DNA from 2 places in the Lysinibacillus sp. OL1 genome. Region 1 is predicted to be linked to the other one. Evidence: riboswitches for the same ligand, from Rfam matches in the RefSeq annotation. Region 1 holds a riboswitch; the other holds the start of a gene.
What was found. A riboswitch is a leader RNA that binds a small molecule or an ion and turns the genes downstream of it on or off. The one in region 1 is predicted to bind cobalamin.
Positions count from the first base shown of each region.

Region 1 (7,858 bases):
TTAAAGCGATAATAGGGTTCAAGTAGGACATTTTGTGCCTGCTCCAGCCCCTGACGCAGGGCACGGAAACTGGCTTCACGGAAATCTCCCCCCGATGTATGTTCATTGTGCCCGCGACCTGTTAGAAGTGTAAAATGAATATCTGTTACAGGGAAGCCTGTCAGTAGCCCATGATGGTCACGCTCAAACAGATGCTTTTCAACAAGGCGCTGATTGCCTACAGATAAATGATCGGCATGACAGGCATTGGTGAAGGTATTACCTGTTCCACGTGGATTTGGCTCCATTAATAAATGAACTTCTGCATAATGCTTGAGGGGCTCGAAATGACCATAGCCCGTTACGGTCGTCGCAATGGTTTCCATGTATAAAATTTGCGGCTCACCAAAGGAGACAGCTAATGAAAAACGCGTCATTAATACCTCTGTCAGGACCTCCAATTGAATGGCACCCATAATATGCACATGGATTTCCTGAAATTTTTCCTGCCAGACCACACGCAAGGACGGCTCTTCTGCTTCGAGTAACCGGAAAATCTGTAGCACTTCCTTGATATGCTGATCACCCTCATATTGAACCTTTGCCTGTAAAGTTGGGACAAGCTCATAGGGCTGTGATAGCATCGTTGTACCGATTCGATCCCCAATGTTTGCCTGGCTCAGTCCTTTGACAGCGAAAATTTCTCCTGCCTCTACCTGTTGAACGGTCTCAAAGCGACTGCCGTTATAAAGGCGAATTTCGGTCACTTTTTCTGTTACTTCGTCAAATGAAAATTCATCTCGTACATGCAACGAGCCCTTGGTTGCCTTCATAAAGGTTAAACGCTGGTGACCATCATGACGAATCTTAAAAACCTCGCCCTCAAATGGGGCATCCTTGTCAAAATGGGAAGCCGTTAACAGCGGGAGCTGGTCAAGAAATTCCTGAATGCCCTCATCCTTTAAGGCCGAGCCAGCAAAGCAAGGGAAGGCACCTTCATTTTTAATCATTTCCTTTAATTGAGCAAGACACTGTTCATGCTCCAATGACTCATATAGAAAGGCATCAAGCAATTTTTCGTCGCGCTCCGCCAGCCATTCCATAATATTATTTGATACATAGTCTGCTCGCAGTGGCTCATCGATGAACAAAACATGCTGAGAGCAATCTTTGCGAAGCTGGCTGATGACAGCCTCCATATTGGCACCCTCACGATCCATTTTGTTGATAAAGAAGAAGGTAGGGACATGGTATTGACGTAAAAGTTGCCACACTGTTTCTGTATGGCCCTGTATCCCTTCGACAGCGCTAATGATAATAATGGCATAATCCATCACACGAATGGCACGCTCCATCTCAGGGGAGAAATCGACATGCCCTGGCGTATCAATCAATGTGTATGTATCATCGCCAATATTCATGCGCCCTTGCTCGGCAAATATCGTAATGCCCCGTCTGCGCTCTAGCTCATGATGATCAAGAAAGGTATCCTGATGATCAACACGCCCCCGTGCTTGAATACTATTTGTATGAAAAAGCACTTGCTCAGAGAAGGTCGTTTTTCCTGCATCCACGTGCGCAAGTACACCGATCGTTTTGTACATAAGAAATCCTCGTTTCTATAGAATGCTATCTTTTTATTGTAACAGAATACTAGCTTCTATATTTCTTGTAAAATAGTTCGTCTTTATGTCGAAATAGTGCTAATATAATGATGATTATACTTTTAGTGTCATACTACTGATTGCGCGATAAATTTTCTTCTGCTAGTCTATCAATAGTATTGACCATTATAGAACGTATTGGTGCAAATGGCATTTGTCATTTGCTTAAAAGGGAAATCGGTGCAATTCCGATGCTGTCCCGCAACTGTAAATGGGGAGTCTATACAGCATGCCACTGTAGTGAAACTATGGGAAGGCGTATAGATGATGAACCTAAGCCAGGATACCTGCCAGTATGTATTTTTTGACTAAGAACCACGAGGATGGGGATAGTGATGAAGGTAATGATACCGTTATTTCACTATGCTACTCTCTTGGCGACAAGAGGGTTTTTTTATGCCCTTCCAACTACCTTAGTAGTAAAGAAGTCTCTGATTTCTTTCTATATTTTAACAGCAAAGGAGAAAAGGACATGAAGAAATGGAAAAGTATATGGCTGATGATGATCATTGCCTTGGTCGCTGTTTTAGGGGCTTGTAACGCAAAGGACAAAACGGAATCAGCTGCACAAGGTGAAAAGGTTGAGCCATCTGAGGCGGCAGCAGAAGTAACCATTGAAAATAATGACACAACTCAAACATATACGGAAGCACCAACAAAAGCGATTAGCTTAAATCAACATGTGACAGAAATCATGCTTGCACTTGGTTTAGAGGATTCTATGGTAGGGACAGCTTACTTAGATGATAAAATCTATGAACCACTGCAAGAGGCATACGATAAGGTCCCTGTTCTTTCCGATCAATACCCAACGAAGGAGCAAGTCATCGATGCCGAGGCAGATTTCCTATATGCTGGCTGGAAAAGTGGCTTTGGCGAAAAGGGTGTAGGCACACCAGAAGAGCTTGAAGAATTAGGCATCCATACGTATTTACATACGGCTTCCAACATGACAAAGCCAACAATAGAAGATATTTTCACTGATATTCGCAATATCGCGAAGATTTTCCGTATTGAGGATCGTGGCGAAGCTTTAATTGAGCAAATGACGAAAGATGTAGAGGCAGTACAAGCTAAATTACCAAAAGATAGCGAAAAATTACGTGTTCTTGTGTTTGATAGCGGTGAAAAGGATGTATTTACAGCTGGTCAAAACTTTATGAATGAGCTTGTGACAATCGCGGGTGGACAAAATATCTTTGGTGATGTGGAATCTGGCTGGACAACTGTGTCGAAGGAAGATGCAGTAGACCGCAACCCAGAGGTAGTTGTCGTGATTGATTACGGTGAAACAACGGCAGACCAAAAGATCCAATTCTTAAAAAATGATCCAGCCTTAAAGGAGATGGAAGCGGTCAAAAATGAGCGCTTTGTCATACTGCCACTTTCAGCAGCGTCTGAAGGGGTTCGTGCGGCAGAGGCCATTGAAATTTTAGCAAAGGGCTTCTATCCTGAAAACTTTTAATCCATTCGAGCTAGCGTTTTGCTAGCTCCTTTTTTATAAGGAGCGATAAAAATGAACGCATTTCAAAAAAATGTACCAGATCAAACATTTGAAACACTGAACGGTCATGGTGAGTTTACCCGTCTAGCCGTTAGCCCTGGCATTATTAATAAGCATTATACTCCTGCACAATTCCAAAAAATAGCCGAAATTGCTGGCGAAAAGGGGGCGATAAAATATTCTGCTTCCTATAGTATACTCGTATCCATACCAACGTGCGATGCCACGGAAGCGGTGCAAGCCTTACAGGAAGCAGGTCTTTATGTTGCTCCCTCTGGTTCAATCATAGCCATGAAGGCCTGCGATTTTTGTGATGGGGAGAAAATGGAGGCTGCTCCGATAACCGAACAGCTCTATCATGCCATAGAGGGGATGAAGGTACCTGCAAGAGTGCGTGTCAATATTAATGGCTGTGCATCAGCTTGCTACAATGCAGTCTATGATGATATTGGACTCGTTTACCAACAAGAAAGCTTTGATGTCTATTTAGGGGCAGTACCAATGGGAGCAAAGGCACAGGCTGGCACGTTATTCGCTAAGAGGGTAGACGTCACACAAATTGAAGATTTTTTACTGCACCTGATAAACCTTTATAAGGAGCATGCTCGCCCAAATGAGCCCTTTTATAAATTTTATCGCAGAACAAAGTCAGCAGAATATTGGGAACTAGTGAAAAATTCAATTCAATAGAGGAATATTACTTAGGGTGTCGAAGTATTGTAGTAAGGCACAGAAAATTACAATACAAAGGAGCAAGAACATGACATCGAAACAAGGGATTCAACCAGAAGATCTTTATCACTTAAAATCAGTAGCAGATCCACAGCTTTCACCAGATGGGACAGAGGTAGTTTATGTAGAGACTCGTATGGACGAGAAGAAAAATGACTATATATCGAATTTGTTTTACATAAACTTGAAGGACAAAACAACACAGCAATGGACATTTGGTGAAGATAGAACGAGTTCCCCTGTTTGGTCACCAGATGGCAGTCAAATTGCATTTTTGTCAACGAGAACAGGTAAGTCGCAAATTTATGTTCTTTCGAAAACAGGTGGAGAGGCAAAACAGGTGACACATTGTAAAAATGGAGCGACCTCCCCTGTCTGGTCACCATGTGGCAAGAAAATTGCTTTTTCAGTCGTGCTAGGGAAAGATGAAACCATCCTAGATAAAGCGGAGGATGAGAAGAAAAAGGATAAAGAACTAAAGCCACTAGAAATCGAGAAAATGAAACACAAATCGGATGCTGTTGGATTTATGGATATGGAGCAGTTTACCCATATTGCCATTGTCAATGTGGCATCAGGAGAGCTAGAACAAGTGACAGAAGGCAAAGAGTACTGCCATCTAGGTACTTGGTCGCCAGATGGCAAATACCTTACGTACTTAGCAAATAAAGCGGAGGATTTAGATTTCTCATTTAATGTGGATATCTATTTATTGGAGTTAGAAACGAAACAGAGTCACAAGCTAACAGAAGGTTCGGGTGCTTATTACCAAACGGCTTGGTCTCCGAATAGTCGCTATCTTTCTTTTGTAGGTGGAGAACGTGAATTTGAAAATGCCACACAAGCAAAGCTTTGGATGTATGACATGGAGCAAAAACTACTAAACTGTGTAACAAGTGAATTTGATGCGCCTGTTGGTGATTATGTCATCGGTGATTTCCTGCAAGGTGTAGCGTCACCACGAGTGCAATGGATGAATGATAATCATAGCTTCTACTTCCAAGTCACAGATCACGGCAATGCGGCGATTTATTACGGAAATGTAGATGGCGAAATTTACCCAGCTATCCATGATGATCAATATGTCTATGGCTTCTCACTTGATGCGCAAAACGATCAGGCTATTGCGGCTATTAGCACAACGACCAATCCAGGCGATCTGTTTTATGTGAACCTAAAAACGGGTGACAAAGAACAGTTGACGTCCATTAATGAAGATTTTTTAAAAACCAAAACATTAGCTGTTCCAGAGAGTATCGAATTTGAAGGTGCTGAAGGCTGGAAGGTCAACGGCTGGATTATGAAGCCAGTTGGCTATGAAGCAGGGAAGAAGTATCCTCTCATTCTTGAAATCCATGGTGGTCCGCATGCAATGTATGGCAATACCTACTTTAATGAATTCCAAATCCTTGCTGCACAAGGCTTTGCAGTGCTTTATACGAATCCGCGTGGTAGTCATGGCTATGGCCAAAAATTTGTGGATGCAGTACGTGGCGATTATGGTGGGAATGATTATGCGGACTTAATGGCAGCGGTAGACTACGCTCTGGAGCACTATGATTTTATTGATCAAGATCGTCTAGGTGTAACTGGTGGAAGCTACGGTGGTTTTATGACCAACTGGATTGTGGGCCATACAAATCGCTTTAAAGCAGCTGTGACGCAGCGCTCCATTTCGAACTGGATTAGCTTTGCTGGTGTCAGTGATATCGGCTATTATTTTACAGACTGGCAAATTCAAGCAGGACTCGATGATATAGAGAAGCTATGGCATCATTCGCCACTGAAGTATGTAGACAAAGTGGAGACACCATTATTGATTTTACATGGTGAAAAAGACTATCGTTGTCCAATTGAGCAGGCAGAGCAATTGTTTATCGCCTTAAAATATCGTAAAAAACAAACAAAATTCGTGCGTTTTCCTGAGGCGAATCATGAACTTTCAAGAAGTGGAAAGCCTACATTACGAATTAATCGACTTGAATATATCCGTGATTGGTTTGTGAAATATCTATAATCGGGTGGCCTAAGAAGAGAACATCTTCTTAGGCTACTTTTAATAGAAGGGCTCTGTTTGATTGTTTATAACGTTTCAATCTTTTGGAACCTTTATTGTAGAGGTACCGAACCTCCTTAGGTAGAATCAACTTTTCCTTACATAAAAAGAATCACACCTTGGTGTGATTCTCGATTGGTTAGTCGATTTTCTGGATGAACACGACCTTCAGATAATTAAATTCAGGGTATTCACGTGGTACACGGAAATCCTTCGGTAAACCGTATTCCTCGACAATTTTATAGCGTGTACGAGTCTCTTTAAAGGCTTGGTCAATAAAGCCTTTGAACTTTTTCATGCCAAAGCTGGCATTATTTGTGGAAGCCACAATGATGCCGTTTTTAGCGGTAATGGCAATCGTGTCCTTTAGTAATTTAGGGTAGTCCTTTGCCGTTGAAAAGGTCATTTGCTTCGTACGTGCAAAGCTAGGTGGGTCTAATACGACAAGGTCAAACTGTAAAGCATGGCGTTGTGCATATTTAAAATAATGGAAGACATCCATGACTTTTATATCCTGTGCCTCATAATCAATATGATTGACACTAAATTGCTCAATCGTTTTGGCTAGACTACGCTTTGCCACATCTACACTCGTTGTCTTGATGGCTCCTCCTAGAGCGGCTGCCACAGAAAATGCTCCTGTATAGGAAAATGTATTCAGCATGTCTGTGTTGTTGGCATAACGCTCTCGAATAGCCAATCGTACCTCACGTTGATCGAGGAAAATCCCTGTCATGGCGCCATCGTTTAAATGCACCGCATAGGTCATACCATTTTCCTTCACCATGATAGGAAATTCTCCTGGCGTGCCCATTACAAAATCATCTTGCTCGATATATTGTCCTTTACTATCAAAGCGTTTTTTCTCATAAATCGCTTGGTAGTCTACTGTCTCAGCAAGCGCCTCATACACCACTTCTTTAAATGAGTAAATGCCCTCACTATACCAGCTTACCATGTAGTAGCTGTTAAAAAAATCAATCGTAAGACCGCCGATGCCATCTCCTTCACCATTAAACACACGAAAGGCTGTTGTGTTTTCATTGCTAAAAAATGCAGCACGATTGTCGATGGCTTTTTTGAATTTTTTTATAAAAAAAGCTTTATCAATTGTTTCATTCGCATCGGTCGTTAGCACCCAGCCAATCCCTTTGTTTTGGATGCCGTAGTAACCTGTTCCAATAAAACGGTTATGATGATCCATGAGTCTGAGGAGTGTTCCTTGCTCAGCAGGTAAACGTCGTGCATCAACCGCATCTTTTGAAATAAGTGGGAAGCCTTTTTTTAATTGATCAGAAAAGGGCTGTTGTACTTGTAGAGCTATTGTTTGTGTCATAGTGTCATCCTTTAAAAAACGTTTTGCTCTATTATCGCACTGTTTGCGCGGGATAGCCAAACTTATTTCAGGAATTGCGCAATTTTTGTCACGGTTGCAATCGTTGCTTCTTCAAAATAATTCATTTTACTGAAATAACTATGGATTAAACCTGGCATTGTAATATGTTCCACTACCACACCAGCAGCCTTTAACTTTTGTGCATAGCTTAGACCCTCATCAAAGAGAACATCTGCCTCTGCAGCTATAATGAATGTTTTCGGCATGTTACGGACTTCCTCTAGCTGAAGTGGGGACACAAGTGGATTTGTGAAGTTTGCTTCCTCTGTATAGTGATGAGAGAACCACTGCATGGCTTGTGTATCTAAGCCGTAATCTTCACCATATGCCAGATAAGATACTGTTGAAAAATCGACATTTGTGACAGGATAGATGAGTGTTTGAGCGTGTAACGATGGTCCCTCGAGTGCAGTAGCTAAGTATGCAACTACAGTAGCCAAATTTCCGCCAGCACTGTCCCCAGCAACTGATAATCGACTTGCATCGCCACCTAAGGATTCCATATGATCGTGCACCCATACTAAGCT
Region 1 covers NZ_SJDS01000002.1:432,634-440,491, reverse strand. The annotation lists gene EW028_RS06560 (elongation factor G) at 1-1,583, opposite strand, end outside; cobalamin riboswitch at 1,766-1,952, shown strand; gene EW028_RS06555 (ABC transporter substrate-binding protein) at 2,116-3,108, shown strand; gene EW028_RS06550 (precorrin-3B methylase) at 3,160-3,837, shown strand; gene EW028_RS06545 (S9 family peptidase) at 3,908-5,896, shown strand; gene EW028_RS06540 (class I SAM-dependent rRNA methyltransferase) at 6,075-7,271, opposite strand; gene EW028_RS06535 (alpha/beta hydrolase) at 7,334-7,858, opposite strand, start outside.

Region 2 (7,858 bases), 180 kb from region 1:
ATATTTGGCGTTCAAACCTGGCGGAGGTCAATGCGACAATTCAAGCCATTGAACAGCTAAGTCATGCTGCTGAACTATGGATTCAACCATCAAGTAACCTACAGCACGTTCCAATCACAACCTCTCTTGAAAATGAACTTGACCCTGTTTTAAAGCAGTCTCTGGCCTTCGCAGATGAGAAAATCATAGAAATCACGGGGCTGACTAAATATAGACGAGATAAAGATGGTTCCTTACAACATAATTTTTCAGAAAGTATGAAGGCGATTGAGGCTCTAAAAAAACATCCAATCCGCCAAAATAAGTTAATTCATCAAGCCGTTCAAACTGTGACAAAGCAAGATTTTGAACGACACAGTAATTTTACGAAGCGACAAACGATCCAACAACAAGCCTTAGGATTACCGCTGTTTCCAACAACTACAATCGGTAGCTTCCCGCAATCAGATGAAGTGAAAAGAAATCGTAATGCGTGGCGAAAGAAACAATTATCGAATGAAGCCTATGAAACATTTTTAGAAGACGAAACAAAGCGCTGGATCTCCATACAAGAGGAATTAGATATCGATGTACTTGTTCATGGTGAATTTGAGCGTACAGATATGGTCGAATATTTCGGTGAAAAGCTGACTGGCTTTGCCTTTACAGAGAAAGCGTGGGTTGTTTCATATGGATCACGCTGTGTGAAGCCTCCGATCATTTATGGAGATGTTGCATGGGCTTCACCAATTACCGTAAAAGAATCCGCCTATGCCCAAAGCCTAACGAAGCGATTTGTAAAAGGCATGCTGACAGGGCCAGTAACAATATTAAATTGGTCCTTTGTGCGAGATGATTTGTCCCGTAAAGATGTCGCTTATCAAATTGCATTAGCACTCCGTAAAGAGGTGGAAGCACTAGAAAACGCAGGTATATCAATTATTCAAGTGGACGAGCCAGCGTTAAGAGAAGGTTTACCGCTTAGAAAGGAGGAATGGGGGGCTTACTTAGAGTGGGCTGTCAATTCCTTTAAGCTTGCGACATCTAGTGTCAAAGATGAAACACAAATCCATACACATATGTGTTACTGTGAGTTTAATGATTTCATCGAACCAATTAGCGCACTAGATGCAGATGTGATTTCCATAGAAACATCACGAAGTCATGGGGAACTTATTACCTCACTACAAGTACAGCCCTATAAAAAAGGAATTGGCTTAGGCGTCTATGATATTCATAGCCCTCGTGTACCAAGCGAGGATGAAATGCTCGCTATTATGAAAGATAGTCTACAGGTGCTGGACCGTTATCAATTCTGGGTGAATCCAGATTGTGGCTTAAAAACGAGAAAAGAAGATGAAACCGTTGCAGCTTTAGCGAATATGGTTGCTGCTACTAAAACGTTGCGTCAAGCTGTACAACAATCTACATCAAGCTAACGAAATGATTTTTAATCTACTACATCTACTCTCCAATAACGAAGACTAGGGTAAATCCCTAGTCTTTTTATGTTACGTCGATATATATATTATCTTCAGAAAGTAAAATTGACGTGAACAGGCGAGCATGTTATGTTTATTACTAATTTCATAGCAATCATTACAAGTTTGAGTGAAATCGTCTTTCATTCAATTAAAAGGAAAATGGGTGAAAATCCCATGCTGTCCCGCAGCTGTAAATGAGGAGTTTTGTTTCAAATACCACTGAGTGAGTACTTGGGAAGGTGAAACAAAATGATGATTCATGAGCCAGAATGCCTGCTTGTAAGAAGATTCATTGATGATCTACGAAAGATAGGGAGATGGATGGAGACTTGCTCATCGTGGGTTTTTCTGTCCTTATTCTTTTTTAGAATAAGGTTTTTTTATGCCTTCTCTTCTTCAACAAGTAGATGTATTTGTACTACGAATAGAGATAGGAGACAGAAAATGAGATTGACAAAGTATTTACTTCCTTTCCTGCTTGTCCTGACGTTCAGTTTACTTGCTGGCTGTACAGGCACGAATGAAGAAAAGGAAAAGACCTCAGCAAACCAAACAGATGAAAAAATAATAACGATTGGCTGGCCATTAGATGTCGGTCCATTGAATCCTCATACATATTTACCGAATCAAATGACTGCCCAAGCAATGGTTTATGAATCCTTGGTGGAATACAATGATGATGGTACTGTTACGCCTAAGCTCGCCGAAAGCTGGGACATCTCTGAGGATAAAACTTCGTATACTTTCCATCTAAGAAAAGACGTGAAATATTCAGACGGCACTGTATTTAATGCAGATAATGTCATTCGTAACTTTGACGCCGTTTTAGCGAATCGAGACATGCATTCTTGGATGGGCATGGTTAACCACATGAAAGAGGTTGTAAAAGTAGATGATTTTACAATTCGTCTGCAATTGGATGAGCCTTATTATCCAGTCTTAAACGAACTTGCCTTCGTCAGACCTTTCCGTTTTTTAGGGGATAACGGATTCCCAAAGGATGATATGACGCAAGATTCTATCAAAGCACCGATTGGAACAGGCCCTTGGGTATTAACTGAATACAAAAAGGACGAATATGCATTATTTAGTCGCAATGAAAACTATTGGGGAGAAAAACCACTAGTTGAACAAATAAAAGTAAAAATTATTCCTGACTCAGAATCTATTTCATTAGCATTTGAAAACGAAGAATTAGATTTAATTTATGGGCGTGGCATTATTAGTTTAGATAACTATACGTATTTAAAAGACAGTGGCAAATACAAAACTGCTACCTCTGAGCCTTTATCTACGAAAGCACTGCTATTCAATACACAATCTGGTCCATTATCTGAGCTAAAGGTACGTCAAGCCATTCAATATGCTATTAATAAGGAACAAATGGTCGACAGTATTACACATGGTACGGAAAAAGTAGCGAACACATTGTTCTGGGATGCGATTCCTTATGCCAATATAGATTTAGCACCTATTGTATACAATCCAGAAAAAGCCCAACAATTGCTAGATGAGGCAGGGTGGTTATTACCTAAGGGTGAAAAAATTCGTTCAAAAAACGGACAGCTGTTGTCTTTAGATTTGATTTACATTGCATCCGATGCAATTCAAAAACCAATGGCAGAATTAATGCAAGGTGAACTCGCAAAAATTGGCGTTCAGTTGAATTTAGAAGGGGCAGATGTAATGGTCGGTCTTCAAAAATTGATGGATGACCAGGTGGATATTAATTTCTGGCGTACCAATGGACCACCTACAGATCCACATAGCTTTGCAAATGAATCAGCTACACCAAATGCTAGTGGTGTGTACGAGGCGAAATTAGGCCTAGCAAACGCCAAAGAAATCGATACGAAAATTCACCAATTATTAGTAGGAACAGATGAACAGGAACGCGTGCAGCTTTACACGAATATTTTAACGATGTTTCATGACCAGGCACTCTTTTACCCTATTTCTTACGAAACAAATAATGTGATTTATCAACCATCTCTAAAGGATTTTGCACCACGTGCATCTGAATATGATATACCTTATGCACAAATGGCTAAAGAAAAATAAAAGTGGAGGAGAGAGTGTGTCTAGCAGAGACAGCTCTCTCTTTATCATAGGATTGAGTAGGAAGTGACAGCATGTATGAATCAACATGGATCTTTTGTTTAAAAAGAATTTTAACATTGCCCTTTGTCTTATTAGGCGTTTCCATCCTAACCTTTGTATTTATTCGTTTTGTTCCTGTAGAGCCTGCTGAAGTCATACTACGTTTGGCAAGGGTTGCGCCAACAGAGGAAGCCATTCAGGCATTACGTGAGGAACTGGGAACGGACAAGTCGTTTTTTCTTCAATATTTGCTATGGGGAAAGGGCGTAATCCAGCTAGATTTTGGAAAATCTTTTGTTAGTAAATTACCTGTGGCACATGAACTATTCGTGAAATTACCCGCAACCATTGAATTAGCTATTGCTGCGTTTATCCTCATTTTAGGGCTAAGTATTCCATTCGGAGTAATAAGCGCATTGTATAAGCACACCATCATCGATAAAATCATACGATTCTTTAGCATATTGAGTGTGTCGATTCCAGCCTTTTGGTTAGGTTTCCTATTACTCTATTTATTTAGCTTAAAATTAGGACTCTTTCCGACAAACGGGAAGGGCACACCTGCTCATTTAGTTTTTCCCGCCTTCGCACTGGCGTTACCAACAATTGGATTATTCGTTCAGCTTATCCGTTCAACCATCCTAGAAGAATTACAGCAGCAATATGTTCAATATGCACGGCTAAGAGGATTAAAAAGCTCCGTGATTCTTATCCGTCATGTTTTGCGAAATGCTGCTATTCCCTTGACTTCCTTGCTAGGCATGACCCTTGGCAATCTTTTAGGTGGAGCCGTGATTGTGGAGCAGGTTTTTAGCTGGCCCGGACTCGGCAGGTACTTAATAGAATCCATTATGAACAGGGATTATCCAGTTGTACAATGCTATGTGTTAATTATTGCGGTTATCTATGTGCTTGCCAATTTATGTACAGATATATTGCATCGTTTATTGGACCCTCATCTAATGATGAAGGGTAGGAGAGATTAAAAATGAAATTTGTACGAACAAAAAGTGGCAACTTAACAGGATTAATCAGTCTATTCCTCCTTGTCATTACTGGCTTATTAGGACTGTTGGCGCCAATTTTAATGCCACACGACCCTTTTGCTGTCGATATTGCTAAGAAATTTTCAGTCCCGTCTTGGGACTATCCATTAGGTACAGATCATTTAGGAAGGTGTATCTTGTCACGCCTTCTTTTAGGTATTCGTTATTCTTTAGGTTCAGCGCTCATCATTCAGCTAGTCGCTATTGTTTTAGCTATCCTACTGGGTGCTTTTGTAGCGTTGAAAAGAGGATTAATTGATTTTCTTTTTATTCGATTATGTGATATTTTATTAGCCTTTCCGACACTCGTACTTGCATTTGGGCTGTTAGGTATATTAGGTCCTAGCTTAAAAAATGTTTTAATAGCGCTCATTTTCACACAGCTTATTTATTATGCAAGAATGATCCGAGGTTTGTTTATTGGCATCAATGAGAAAGACTTTGTTCAAGCTGCTAGGATAACGGGCACTACAGGTATCCAATTAATTAGACGCCATTATATACCCAATCTATTGCCATCTATTGTCACGATTGTCGCATTAGATATCGGGAAGGTGATTTTAGAAATTGCAGGCTTTTCCTTTATCGGACTTGGGGTGCAGGCACCGATTCCAGAATGGGGCATGATGATCAATGAAGGAAAGCAATACATGAGACAGCATCCTGAATTAATGCTTTATCCAGGACTTGCCATCATCCTTGTTGTGTTATTGTTTAATCAATTAGCAAATCGTTTAAAAAGGCTTGACTAGGAAAGGGGAAGTTATGGAGAAAGTTTTAGAAGTGATAGACCTCACAGTCAAAATAGGGGAGAAAAATATATTAACCTCTATCAACCTGACAGCTTATAAAGGGCGAGTCCTAGGAATTATCGGGGAAAGTGGCAGTGGCAAGTCTATGCTTTGCCATGCCATCATGCAAACATTACCGTCCTTTGCCCATGTCAGCCAAGGGGAAGTACTCTATCTGCAAGAAAATTTATTAAACGTTTCAGCTACTAAATGGAGAGCTTATCGTGGCAGACATCTTTCGATGATTTTGCAAAACCCACCCGCTGCATTTGATCATATTCAAACGATTGAAAGTCATTTTCGAGAAACATTAAAAGCACACTTTAAGCTTACAAAAAAAGAAATGAGACAGATCGCCCTTGATGCTTTGAAAAAAGTTCATTTACCTCAGCCAGAGCAGCTCTTGTCCTACTATCCTTTCCAGTTAAGTGGAGGCATGCTACAGCGAGTGATGATTGCTCTGTCAATGGCGATACAGGCCTCCCTCTACATCGCAGACGAGCCTACGACTGCTCTGGATACCATCAATCAGAAACAAGTATTAACACTATTTAATCAAATTCGCTCAGAAACAGATGCTACCATACTCCTTGTCTCGCATGATTTAGGTGTCATTGCTGAGCTTGCGGACGATGTGGCTGTGATGTATCAAGGAGAAATCGTTGAGCAAGCAAATGTTTTTGATTTTTTTGATGCGCCTCAGCATCCCTATACCAAGAAACTTTTACAAGCGAGAATGCTATGAGGTGATAAAATGACGCTACTAGAAGTAAAAAATATTGAGAAATACTATGCGCAAAGACCATTTCTATTCAAACGAGGACAGGAAGCCCCTGTATTAGAGAATGTGACATTTTCACTTCAGGAAGGAGAATGTCTTGGCATCGTCGGTCAAAGTGGTTCTGGAAAAAGCACATTAGGGCGCATTATTTTAGGGATTGAACGACCAACAAACGGAGAGCTGATCTTTCAAGGTGTCAATTTATACGAAGCACCCAGCAAAGAGAAAAAAATGATACGAAGAAATTTACAGGCTGTTTTTCAAAATAGTTATCATTCATTTAATCCAAAACAGACGATTTTCGAAATACTCGAAGAACCGTTTTTGAATTTCGAGCATTTTAGCAAAGCAGAGCGACAACAGAAAGTAAGGGAATTACTAGACTGTGTAGAGTTAGAGTGGGCAATGGCTCAAAACTATTCCTCACAGCTAAGTGGGGGACAGCAGCAACGAGTCAACATTGCTAGAGCTCTTGCATTAAAGCCGAAACTGATTGTTTTAGATGAGGCCATTAGTAGTCTTGATATGATTTTGCAAAAGACGATTATAGAGCTACTGCAAAGACTTCAAAAAGAGCTACAGCTTGCTTATCTATTCATTTCACATGATTTACAGGCCACACGTTTTATGTCAGATCGCATCCTTGTGATGCAGCATGGTCAGCTAGTGGAGGAGATAGGCAAGGATGGGACATATCAGCACCCCGCTTCACAAGCGTTATACAATGCAATTTTGCCATCACACCCGCGGGAAAGAAAAAAGAAGGATAGACCCAATTAAACAGAAACGCCATTTTGAGAAATTAAAAATGGCGTTTTCTTAATTTTTAAAGCAATATAGAAACAAAAATAAATAAAATTAATCAAGATATTAATTTTATTTATTTTTTAATTAAAATTATTAATTTTATTATTTACATCTTTAATTTCTTTATTATATAATCAGCTTAACTTAAAGGAAGGAGTTCACTATGGCTTATCAAGTAATCACAAATTGTCCTGTCTGCAGTAAAACATTAAAAATTACGAAGTTACAGTGTTCTCATTGTCACACGACCATTGAAAATGAGTTTGAATTGTCGAAGCTAGCATCCTTATCCCAGGATCAGCTTCATTTTGTGGAAGTATTTTTAACCTGCCGAGGAAATATTAAAGAGGTTGAAAAGGAACTGGGGGTTTCGTATCCAACAGTACGAGGCAAGCTAAATGATATTATTTCATCCCTTGGCTATGCTCAAAGGAAGAAAAATGAAGTAGATGAGAAAAAAATTGTAAGCATGCTTGAAAATGGCGAAATCACAACAGATGAAGCCATAAAGCTCTTAAAAGACGAATAGGGAGGAACGACCATGAAAGAGGAAATTACAAAAGTGTTAACGATGATTCAAGAGGGCAAAATTGATGCGGATAAAGGATCAGAGCTGATTCAAGTGCTACAACAGAAAGAAGAATCAGAGAATAAATTTGTGGAAAAAACAAAGTATTTAGATAAAACGTTAAAGGTCCGTGTTGTATCCACCGAAAATGATAATGTCACGGTAAATTTACCAATTAAACTTGTCAAAGCCGTATTGATGGCAGGACACAGCATCGCTGCAAGTATTCCGCAATCGGAAAAATACGTAAAAGATATCGACATCAATCTTCTTCTTGAAGCGATTGAAAATGAACTAGATGG
Region 2 covers NZ_SJDS01000002.1:256,200-264,057, reverse strand. The annotation lists gene metE (5-methyltetrahydropteroyltriglutamate--homocysteine S-methyltransferase) at 1-1,418, shown strand, start outside; cobalamin riboswitch at 1,566-1,758, shown strand; gene nikA (nickel ABC transporter substrate-binding protein) at 1,908-3,524, shown strand; gene nikB (nickel ABC transporter permease) at 3,596-4,549, shown strand; gene EW028_RS05690 (ABC transporter permease subunit) at 4,552-5,361, shown strand; gene EW028_RS05685 (ABC transporter ATP-binding protein) at 5,375-6,145, shown strand; gene EW028_RS05680 (ABC transporter ATP-binding protein) at 6,155-6,961, shown strand; gene EW028_RS05675 (DUF2089 domain-containing protein) at 7,152-7,517, shown strand; gene EW028_RS05670 (SHOCT-like domain-containing protein) at 7,530-7,858, shown strand, end outside.
Region 2: it holds a riboswitch for cobalamin, as region 1 does, so the genes downstream of both, nikA (nickel ABC transporter substrate-binding protein) here and EW028_RS06555 (ABC transporter substrate-binding protein) in region 1, are expected to answer to the same signal.